3 regions of the Bradyrhizobium commune genome follow, and region 3 is predicted to be linked to each of the others. Evidence: predicted binding sites of a transcription regulator. Region 3 holds the regulator's gene; each other region holds the start of a gene.

Region 1 (3,275 bases), 2.7 Mb from region 3:
GATCAGGAGCGCGGCAACCGAAGCTGCGTTCTGGATCGCGGTACGGACCACCTTGGTCGGGTCGATGATGCCCTTGGTGACGAGATTGACGTATTCGCCGGTCTGGGAGTCGAAGCCGTAAGCGTAGGTCTTGTTCTCCAGGATCTTGCCGACGATCACCGAGCCGTCTTCGCCGGCGTTGATCGCGATCTGGCGAGCGGGCGCGGAGAGCGCCTTGCGCACGATCTCGACGCCGGTCTTCTGGTCGTCGTTCTTGGTGCGCAGGCCCTTGAGCTGCTCGGAGGCACGGAGCAGGGCGACGCCGCCGCCCGGGACGATGCCTTCCTCGACCGCCGCGCGGGTCGCATGCATCGCGTCATCAACGCGATCCTTGCGCTCCTTCACCTCGACCTCGGTCGCGCCGCCGACGCGGATCACCGCGACGCCGCCAGCGAGCTTGGCCAGACGCTCCTGGAGCTTCTCACGGTCGTAGTCCGAGGTGGTCTCCTCGATCTGCGCCTTGATCTGGGCCACGCGCGCCTCGATGTCGGCCTTCTTGCCGGCGCCGTTGACGATCGTGGTGTTCTCCTTGTCGATCATCACCTTCTTGGCGCGACCGAGCATGTTGAGCGTGACGTTCTCGAGCTTGATGCCGAGATCTTCCGAGATCGCCTGGCCGCCGGTCAGGATCGCGATGTCCTGGAGCATGGCCTTGCGGCGATCGCCGAAGCCCGGAGCCTTGACGGCCGCGACCTTCAGGCCGCCACGGAGGCGGTTCACGACCAGGGTCGCGAGAGCTTCACCCTCGACGTCTTCCGCGACGATGACCAGCGGCTTGCCGGTCTGCACCACGGCCTCGAGCAGCGGCAGCAGCTCGTTCAGCGAGGAGAGCTTCTTCTCGTTGATGAGGATGTAGGCGTCGTCCATCTCAACGCGCATCTTGTCGGCGTTGGTGACGAAGTAGGGCGAGATGTAGCCGCGATCGAACTGCATGCCCTCGACGACGTCGAGCTCGGTCTCGAGCGACTTGGCTTCCTCGACGGTGATGACACCCTCGTTGCCGACCTTCTTCATGGCATCCGAGAGGAACTTGCCGATCTCGGCGTCGCCATTGGCGGAAATGGTGCCGACCTGGGCGATCTCGTCGTTGGAGGTGACCTTCTTCGAGTTCTTCTGGAGGTCCGCAACCACAGCCTCGACCGCGAGGTCGATGCCGCGCTTGAGGTCCATCGGGTTCATGCCGGCGGCGACCGACTTGGCGCCTTCCTTCACGATCGCGGCGGCGAGCACGGTCGCCGTGGTGGTGCCGTCGCCGGCCGCGTCAGCGGACTTGGAGGCGACTTCGCGCACCATCTGCGCGCCCATGTTCTCGAACTTGTCCTCGAGCTCGATCTCCTTGGCGACGGTGACGCCGTCCTTGGTGATGCGGGGAGCGCCGAACGACTTGTCGAGCACGACGTTGCGGCCCTTCGGACCGAGCGTGACCTTCACCGCGTTGGCGAGAATGTCGACGCCGCGGAGCATCTTGTCGCGCGCTTCGACAGAGAATTTGACTTCTTTAGCTGCCATCTGGATTTTTCCTTGAGGATTTGAATGGAGGGAGAGAGGGGGCTGTTAAGCCGCCTTCTTCTTGGAAGCGGGGACGTCGAGGACGCCCATGATGTCGCTTTCCTTCATGATCAAGAGATCGACGCCGTCGATCTTGACCTCAGTGCCGGACCACTTGCCGAACAGCACGCGGTCGCCGACCTTGAGGTCGATCGGAACCAGCTTGCCGGCTTCGTCGCGGCCACCCGGGCCAACGGCGACGACTTCACCCTGGGAGGGCTTTTCCTTGGCAGTGTCGGGAATGATGATGCCGCCAGCGGTCTTCTCTTCTGCGTCAATGCGCTTGACCACGACGCGGTCGTGAAGCGGACGGAATTTCATGCAGTCCTCCTAAATATTTGCACGAGTTGGGATTTTTGCGTTGTTAGCAATCGTTGCCCGCGAGTGCTAGCACAGGCGAGGCTGAAATAGGACAGGAATTTTGCGGGGGCAAGGGCTTCTAGCAGAAAAATCGGCACTCAGAAGGCCTGTCTGCCAAATCTCTTTACCATCGTTAACCGGCTTCGGAGGGCCTCTAAGAGGCCCCCTTGGGGGCCGTATTAGCACGGAGTCTTCTCTGCTGCTAACGCATTGAATTTCAACAACTTGTTAAACTTTTGGGCTTGAGATGAGTTGTCAGTTTGCGTCACATTTCTCTCATGTGAGCGCATCTCCACCGGGTGGCGCGTCAGCAGCGTACCGGAAAGCCACCCCCTGAATGCGCTCCTGCAAAGGAGGTTGGCATGGGACTGCGGGGCGTTTCCGAGGACTTCCGGAAACAGATGCTGGGCTACGGGCTGACGACGGCACAAATCCTCTATCGGATGCCGGATCATCCCTCGCTGCTCCAGACTTATGTCTGGCAGAACTACGACATGTTCCCGAAATTCCCGGCGCTCAGCGACTTCCTGGCGTTCTGGCAGGAGAAGCTCGACGGCCCGCTCCATTCGGTCATGGTCGCGCATTCCAAGCTGATCAAGCCCGCCGAGTTGCGCGCTGTCGACGGCGTGTTCCGGCTGCATTGAAGGCCCGGCTTTGTAGGGTGGGTTAGCGTAGCGTAACCCACCAACCTCGTTCGGCAGTCGCGGAAGCATGGTGGGTTACGCCAGCGGACTGCGCTTCGCGCAGCCCCAAGGCTAACCCACCCTACGAGTTCTGTTTCTGTGCTAGCCTCTCCCCATAACAACAACGGGAGGCGGCCGATGGCCAAGAAAGCAAAATCGCGCAGCGCAACGCAGACCGCAATCAAGAAGCGGAGCGGCGCCAAGGCCGCGACGCGATCCACGGCCCGCAAGGCGGTGAAAGCAAAAGCCCGCGCGGCCGCTCCAAAGAAGTCCGCCCGCCCAAAACAGCGCATCGCCATCAGCCATCACCGCGAGGAAGATTTCAAGGCCGACGGCCTGCGCGCCTACGCCAAGTACCGCGACCTCGGCATTGCCGCTGCCAGCCACGGCCTCGCGCAAGCGCATGTGATCCGGCTGCAAGGCCCCTGCAATCCTGAAGAGGTATCAAAACTGCACTTCCATGCCGTCGACTTCCAGATGGTCTATGTGCTCAAGGGCTGGGTGAAGACCTACATGGACGGCGAGGGGGAGACCTTGATGCAGGAAGGCAGCGCCTGGACTCAGCCGCCGAAGATCAAGCACATGATTTTGGATTATTCGGATGACGTCGAGCTGTTGGAAGTGATTTTGCCGGCGGAGTTCAGG
Region 2 (3,275 bases), 1.0 Mb from region 3:
GCGCACAGATGGCAAAGGGCGCGGTCCCGATGTCCGGCAGCGCGGCCATGGCGGCGATCGACGCGTCCACGGCCCACGAGCTTTCCGAAGCACGCACCATGCTCGATACCTATCGGGCGCAGATCGAGCAGTGCGAGAAGCTGAAGGTCGAGCTCGACCTCATCCACGACGCCATCGACCGCACCAAGCGCGAGATCGCGACCCTGCACGGCAAGAGCTTCGACGGCGGCGAGATGGCCAAGGTCAATGGCGAACTCGGCGCGGTGGTCGGCGGCACCGAGCAGGCGACCCAGCAGATCCTCGAAGCGGCTGAATCGATCGATCAGGCGGCCAGCGCGATGTCCAAGGTCGACTCGGTCGACCAGCAGAAGCGGCTCGCCGACGACATCCAGGAACGCGTCATCTCGATCTTCGAGGCCTGCAACTTCCAGGACCTGACCGGCCAGCGCATCAGCAAGGTCATGACCACGATGAAGTTCATCGAGCAGCACATCAATGCGATGATGGACATCTGGGGCGGCGTCGACGCGATCAAGGCCCACGTGCCGGCGCCGGTCGACCAGCGCAGCGACGACGAGAAGCTCCTCAACGGCCCGAAGCTCGCCGGCGACGTCGGGCATGCCTCGCAGGACGACATCGACGCGCTGTTCGACTGAGCGGACGCGACAAAGGGAAAACAAAACGCCGGCGCGAGCCGGCGTTTTTTTATTGCTCTCGTCACGCTCGCAATGACGCGTGGTTAGGACCGTATCCCGATCACGCCCTCGGCGCGCAGCGGACGTAGACCATGTTGCCGTAGCGGGTGGCGGCGTCCTTGTCGACGAAGCGGGTGATCATGACGCGGCCGTCGAAGGAGACGATCTCGCGGTCCTGCTCGCCAGGGGTCGGGCCGGACGGGCCGATATAGTTCTTGCCGCTCGGCGAGCCCTTCAGCCGCAGCTCCTGCGGCGTGGCCTGGTCGGCGAGATGCATGACCACGCCGCCGGACGTGCCGGCGCCGATCACGTAAGGGTTCTTGCACTGCGCCCGGGCCGCAGCCTCGGTGCGGGCGCGGTCGGCAGGGTTCTGGAATGAGGCGAGGCCCCAGCGGCCGACGATCTCGTCGGCGCGGATCGATGCCGGCATTTCCGGCGCGGTGCCGGGCTCGGCCTCGGGCGCAGGCTGGGACGAGGAGAAGGACGGCAGGCTCAGGCCGCCGCCGCCGCAGGCGCCCAGCAGCAGCGCCAGGCATGAGGCGGCCGCCAGATTGGCAACCGTGCGCGCGTGAGCTGAACTGATCATGGCATTCCCCCGAACGAGACCATGGCCGCACCCCTCCTGCAGCCAAGCGCAAAACCGCTGCCGTAGCAATGACGTCGTAATATACGCCCGCGCCGGAATCGAGTTTCCGTAGACACCATCCTATATCCGCCTCACCAATCGCTTAACCACCTTTGCTTGACAGGATCGCAGCCAAGCCATATTCCCGGGCGCACTATTAGCACTCGGAAAGACCGATTGCTAAGCGCACTGTTCGATCCTCGGGACGAGGGTCGACGGGAGCGCCGCCCTCACCCACTTCCGCTGCTTTCGGAAAAGCGAGCCTCCAAAGGGAAACTTCATGGCTAAGTCCAAATTTCGTCCGCTGCATGACCGTGTCGTGGTCAAACGTATCGACGCCGAGGAAAAGACCAAGGGCGGCATCATCATCCCCGACACCGCCAAGGAAAAGCCGTCCCAGGGCGAAGTCGTCGCCGTCGGCCCCGGCGGTCGCGACGAAGCGGGCAAGCTGATCCCGATCGACCTCAAGGTCGGCGACCGCGTGCTGTTCGGCAAATGGTCGGGCACCGAGGTCAAGATCGACAACGAGGAGCTCCTGATCATGAAGGAGTCGGACATCATGGGCGTGATGGCCTAAGGCCGATCGCCTGAACAGCCGCTGAATGCCGGTGCCCGGGTCCCGACGATCCGGGCATCCATCATTCCGCCGCTCAGCACGACACAAGACACATCACGAAACACGAGGGATTGCAGACCATGGCTGCCAAAGACGTCAAATTCTCCGGAGACGCGCGCGATCGCATGCTGCGCGGCGTCGACATTCTCGCCAACGCCGTCAAGGTGACGCTCGGCCCGAAGGGCCGCAACGTCGTCATCGAGAAGAGCTTCGGCGCGCCCCGCATCACCAAGGACGGCGTCACCGTCGCCAAGGAGATCGAGCTCGAGGACAAGTTCGAGAACATGGGCGCCCAGATGGTGCGTGAGGTCGCCTCCAAGACCAATGACACCGCCGGCGACGGCACCACCACCGCAACCGTGCTGGCCCAGGCCATCGTGCGCGAAGGCGCCAAGTCGGTTGCTGCCGGCATGAACCCGATGGACCTCAAGCGCGGCATCGACATCGCCGTCAATGCCGTCGTCAAGGACATCGAAAAGCGCGCCAAGCCGGTCGCCGCCTCCTCCGAGGTCGCCCAGGTCGGCACCATCTCGGCCAACGGCGATGCCGCCATCGGCAAGATGATCGCGCAGGCGATGCAGAAGGTCGGCAACGAGGGCGTCATCACCGTCGAGGAGAACAAGTCGCTCGACACCGAGGTCGACATCGTCGAGGGCATGAAGTTCGACCGCGGCTATCTGTCGCCCTACTTCGTCACCAACGCCGAGAAGATGACCGCCGAGCTCGAGGACGCCTACATCCTCCTGCACGAGAAGAAGCTCTCGGGCCTTCAGGCCATGCTGCCGGTGCTCGAAGCCGTGGTGCAGTCCGGCAAGCCGCTCGTCATCGTCGCCGAGGACGTCGAGGGCGAGGCGCTGGCCACCCTCGTGGTCAATCGCCTGCGTGGCGGCCTCAAGGTTGCCGCCGTCAAGGCGCCGGGCTTCGGTGACCGCCGCAAGGCGATGCTGGAGGACCTCGCGATCCTGACCGGCGGCCAGCTGATCTCCGAAGATCTCGGCATCAAGCTCGAGAACGTCACGGTAAAGATGCTGGGACGCGCCGGCAAGGTGGTGATCGACAAGGAGAACACCACGATCGTCAAGGGCGCCGGCAAGAAGCCGGAGATCGAGGCGCGCGTCGGCCAGATCAAGGCGCAGATCGAGGAGACCACCTCGGACTACGACCGCGAGAAGCTCCAGGAGCGCCTCGCCAAGCTCGCCGGCGGCGTCGCGGTGATCCGCGTCGGCGGCGCCACCGAGATCGAGGTCAAGGAGAAGAAGGACCGCGTCGAGGACGCGCTCAACGCCACCCGCGCCGCGGTGCAGGAAGGCATCGTCCCCGGCGGCGGCGTCGCGCTGCT
Region 3 (3,275 bases):
CTCTAGCGCGGCTCAAGGCAGATCTCCGCCAGTTTCACGAAGGCACGGGCACGGTGCGACAGGCCGAGGCCAAGCGGCGGCAGGCCGTGCTTCTCGATGCTTTCCATCTCGCCGAAGGTGCGCGTGTGACCGTCGGGCAGGAACATCGGATCGTAACCAAAACCGGCGGTGCCGCGCGGCGGCCACACCATCGTGCCGTCGACGCGCGCCTCGACCTCTTCGAGATGATCGTCGGGCCAGGCGACGCAGAGTGCGGAGACGAAATGCGCGGTGCGCTTGTCCGGCGTGGTCGCGCCGCGCTCCTGTAGCAGGCGCTCGATCTGCGCCATCGCCGCGCTAAAATCCTTGGCTGGCCCGGCCCAGCGCGCGCTGTAGATGCCGGGTGCGCCATCGAGCGCGTCGACGACAATCCCGGAATCATCGGCGAACGACGGCAACTTCGTTGCCTGCGCCGCCGCGATCGCCTTGATCGCGGCGTTGCTGCGGAAATCGTTGCCGGTCTCGTCCGGCTCGGGCAGGCCGAGCTCGCCGGCCGACACCGCCTCGATGCCGTACGGCGCGAGCAGCTCCTTCATCTCGGCGAGCTTGCCGGGATTGTGAGTGGCGATGACGAGCTTTCCGGTGATTCGGCGGGGCATGGGCCTATTGACTACGCGACAGCCAGTTTCTGCAAGTCCACGAGACGCGCGATGCCCTTCTGGGCCAGCGCTATCAGCGCCAGGAACTCGTCCTGCGTGAAGGGCTCGCGTTCCGCGGTGCCCTGCACCTCGATGATGCGGCCGTCGCCGGTCATGACGAAATTGGCGTCGGTCTCGGCTTCCGAATCCTCGGCATAGTCGAGGTCGAGCACCGGCTTGCCCTGATAGATGCCGCAGGAGATCGCGGCGACATTGTCGCGCAGCACTTTGGCCTTGATCATGTTGCGCGACTTCATCCAGTTGATGCAGTCGGCGAGTGCGACCCAGGCGCCGGTGATCGAGGCGGTGCGGGTGCCGCCGTCGGCCTGGATCACGTCGCAATCGACCGTGATCTGGCGCTCGCCGAGCGCTTCGAGATCGACGATGGTGCGCAAGGAGCGGCCGATCAGGCGTTGGATCTCGACGGTGCGGCCGCTCTGCTTGCCGGCAGAGGCCTCGCGGCGGGTGCGTTCCAGCGTGGCGCGCGGCAACATGCCATATTCGGCGGTGACCCAGCCGCGGCCCTGGCCCTTCAGCCATGGCGGCAGGCGTTCCTCCAGCGTGGCCGTGACCAGCACATGGGTGTCGCCGAATTTCACGAGGCAGGAGCCTTCCGCATATTTGACCACGCCGCGCTCAAGCGTCACGGGGCGCAATTCGTCGGGCGCACGGCGGCTTGGCCGCATGGGAAATCCTCCAAAACTCTCGGAAAAGGGCTGTTCGCGGTGCTTGTAGGGGGGGCGAGGGTGAGCAGCAAGGGGAAACCACAAGGCTTTTTCACCCCCGGTTTTCCACCCCGCAAACGCCACGCTTGTCAGAAGCTTCCGGGATGGACAAATTATGAGCACCTGAGAGGAGTTATCGTCTGTGGCCCATCACGATCCGATCCATCTGATCGCGCCGCGCGCAGGCCTCGCCCAGCTCAACGAGCGTTCCCGCGACATCTTTCGTCAAATTGTCGAAAGCTATCTCGCCACCGGTGAGCCGGTCGGCTCGCGCAACATCTCCCGCCTGATCGCGATGCCGCTGTCGCCGGCCTCGGTCCGCAACGTCATGGCGGATCTCGAACATCTCGGCCTGATCTATGCCCCGCACACCTCCGCCGGCCGGCTGCCGACGGAACTCGGCTTGCGTTTCTTCGTCGACGCTTTGATGCAGGTCGGCGACCTCAACGAGGCCGAGCGGCAGTCGATCCAGAGCCAACTGACCTCGGTCGGGCAGGCGCAGTCGGTCGAGGCGGCGCTGGATCAGGCGTTGACGCGGCTGTCGGGTCTCACCCGGACCGCCGCGGTCGTTCTGACGCCGAAATCCAATACGCGGCTGAAACACATCGAATTCGTTCGCCTGGAACCGGAAAAGGCGCTGGTGATCCTGGTCGGCGAAGATGGCCAGGTCGAAAACCGCGTGCTGGCGCTGCCGCCGGGAGTTCCCTCCTCGGCGATCACAGAGGCCGGCAATTTCCTCAACGCGCGGATCCGGGGCCGAACGCTGGCCGAGGCGCGGCTCGAGCTTGAGACCGCGCTCAACGAGGCGCGCGCCGAGCTCGATCAGCTGACGCAGAAGGTGATCTCGGCCGGGATTGCGAGCTGGTCCGGCGGCGAGAACGAGGACCGCCAGCTGATCGTCCGCGGCCACGCCAATCTGCTGGAAGACCTGCATGCGCTGGAGGATCTCGAGCGCGTGCGGCTGCTGTTCGACGATCTCGAGACCAAGCGCGGCGTGATCGACCTCCTGGGCCGCGCAGAAACCGCCGAAGGCGTCAGGATTTTCATCGGCTCGGAGAACAAGCTGTTTTCGCTGTCCGGTTCCTCCACCATCATCTCGCCCTATCGGGATGCGGCCGGCAGCATCGTCGGCGTTTTGGGCGTGATCGGGCCGACGCGGCTGAATTATGCCCGTGTGATCCCGACCGTGGACTACGCCGCCCGTATCGTCAGCCGCCTGCTGGGGGGCTGACCGGCATTTGCGCCGATCACGGGCGCTTGATTTTCAGCGCCCGAAGCACGATATCCGGGCCAGCAAAATCCCATTGAGACCAGTTCGAGAAGAGAGCCGATGACCGATCGAGACCGGCAACCCGAAGACACGACTGCTGCGACCGGCGAGCCGGTGGTGTCAAAACCCTACATCATGCCCGACGATCCCGAGCCCGGCTCGGTCGAGCTGTTGCAGAAGGAAGCCAGTGAGGCGCGCGACCGCATGCTGCGGACGCTGGCCGAGATGGAAAATCTGCGCAAGCGCACCACCAAGGAGGTCGCTGACGCCCGCCTCTACGGCATCACCGGCTTTGCCCGCGACGTGCTCGACATCGCCGACAATCTCCAGCGTGCGCTCGATGCCATTCCGGCCGAAACGCGCGCCGCGGCCGATCCCGGCCTGACCTCGCTGATCGAGGGCGTCGAGCTCACCGAGCGCTCGCTGCTCAACGCGCTGGAAAAGCACGGCGTGAAGAAGTTCGATCCCTTGGGCCAGAAGTTCGACCCGAACTTCCAGCAGGCGATGTTCGAAGTGCCTGATGCGTCGGTGCCGTCGGGCACCGTGGTTCAGGTCGTGCAGGCCGGTTACACCATCGGCGACCGCGTGCTGCGCCCGGCGCTG

The links. The regulator HrcA, encoded in region 3, represses chaperone genes, less so after heat shock. The targets are predictions, from matches to a motif close to GTTAGCACTCNCNNNNNGNGAGTGCTAAC.
Region 1: a site for HrcA is predicted at 1,951-1,979, ahead of IC761_RS13500 (co-chaperone GroES). Genes of this name have one in related genera too.
Region 2: a site for HrcA is predicted at 1,477-1,505, ahead of IC761_RS31835 (co-chaperone GroES). Genes of this name have one in related genera too.

What each region holds. Positions count from the first base shown of each region.
Region 1 is NZ_CP061379.1:2,864,785-2,868,059, forward strand. It holds gene groL (chaperonin GroEL) at 1-1,548, opposite strand, end outside; gene IC761_RS13500 (co-chaperone GroES) at 1,594-1,908, opposite strand; gene IC761_RS13505 (usg protein) at 2,310-2,591, shown strand; gene IC761_RS13510 (cupin domain-containing protein) at 2,769-3,275, shown strand, end outside.
Region 2 is NZ_CP061379.1:6,779,644-6,782,918, forward strand. It holds gene IC761_RS31825 (protein phosphatase CheZ) at 1-656, shown strand, start outside; gene IC761_RS31830 (hypothetical protein) at 757-1,281, opposite strand; gene IC761_RS31835 (co-chaperone GroES) at 1,601-1,897, shown strand; gene groL (chaperonin GroEL) at 2,017-3,275, shown strand, end outside.
Region 3 is NZ_CP061379.1:181,134-184,408, reverse strand. It holds gene rdgB (RdgB/HAM1 family non-canonical purine NTP pyrophosphatase) at 3-638, opposite strand; gene rph (ribonuclease PH) at 650-1,363, opposite strand; gene hrcA (heat-inducible transcriptional repressor HrcA) at 1,545-2,633, shown strand; gene grpE (nucleotide exchange factor GrpE) at 2,733-3,275, shown strand, end outside.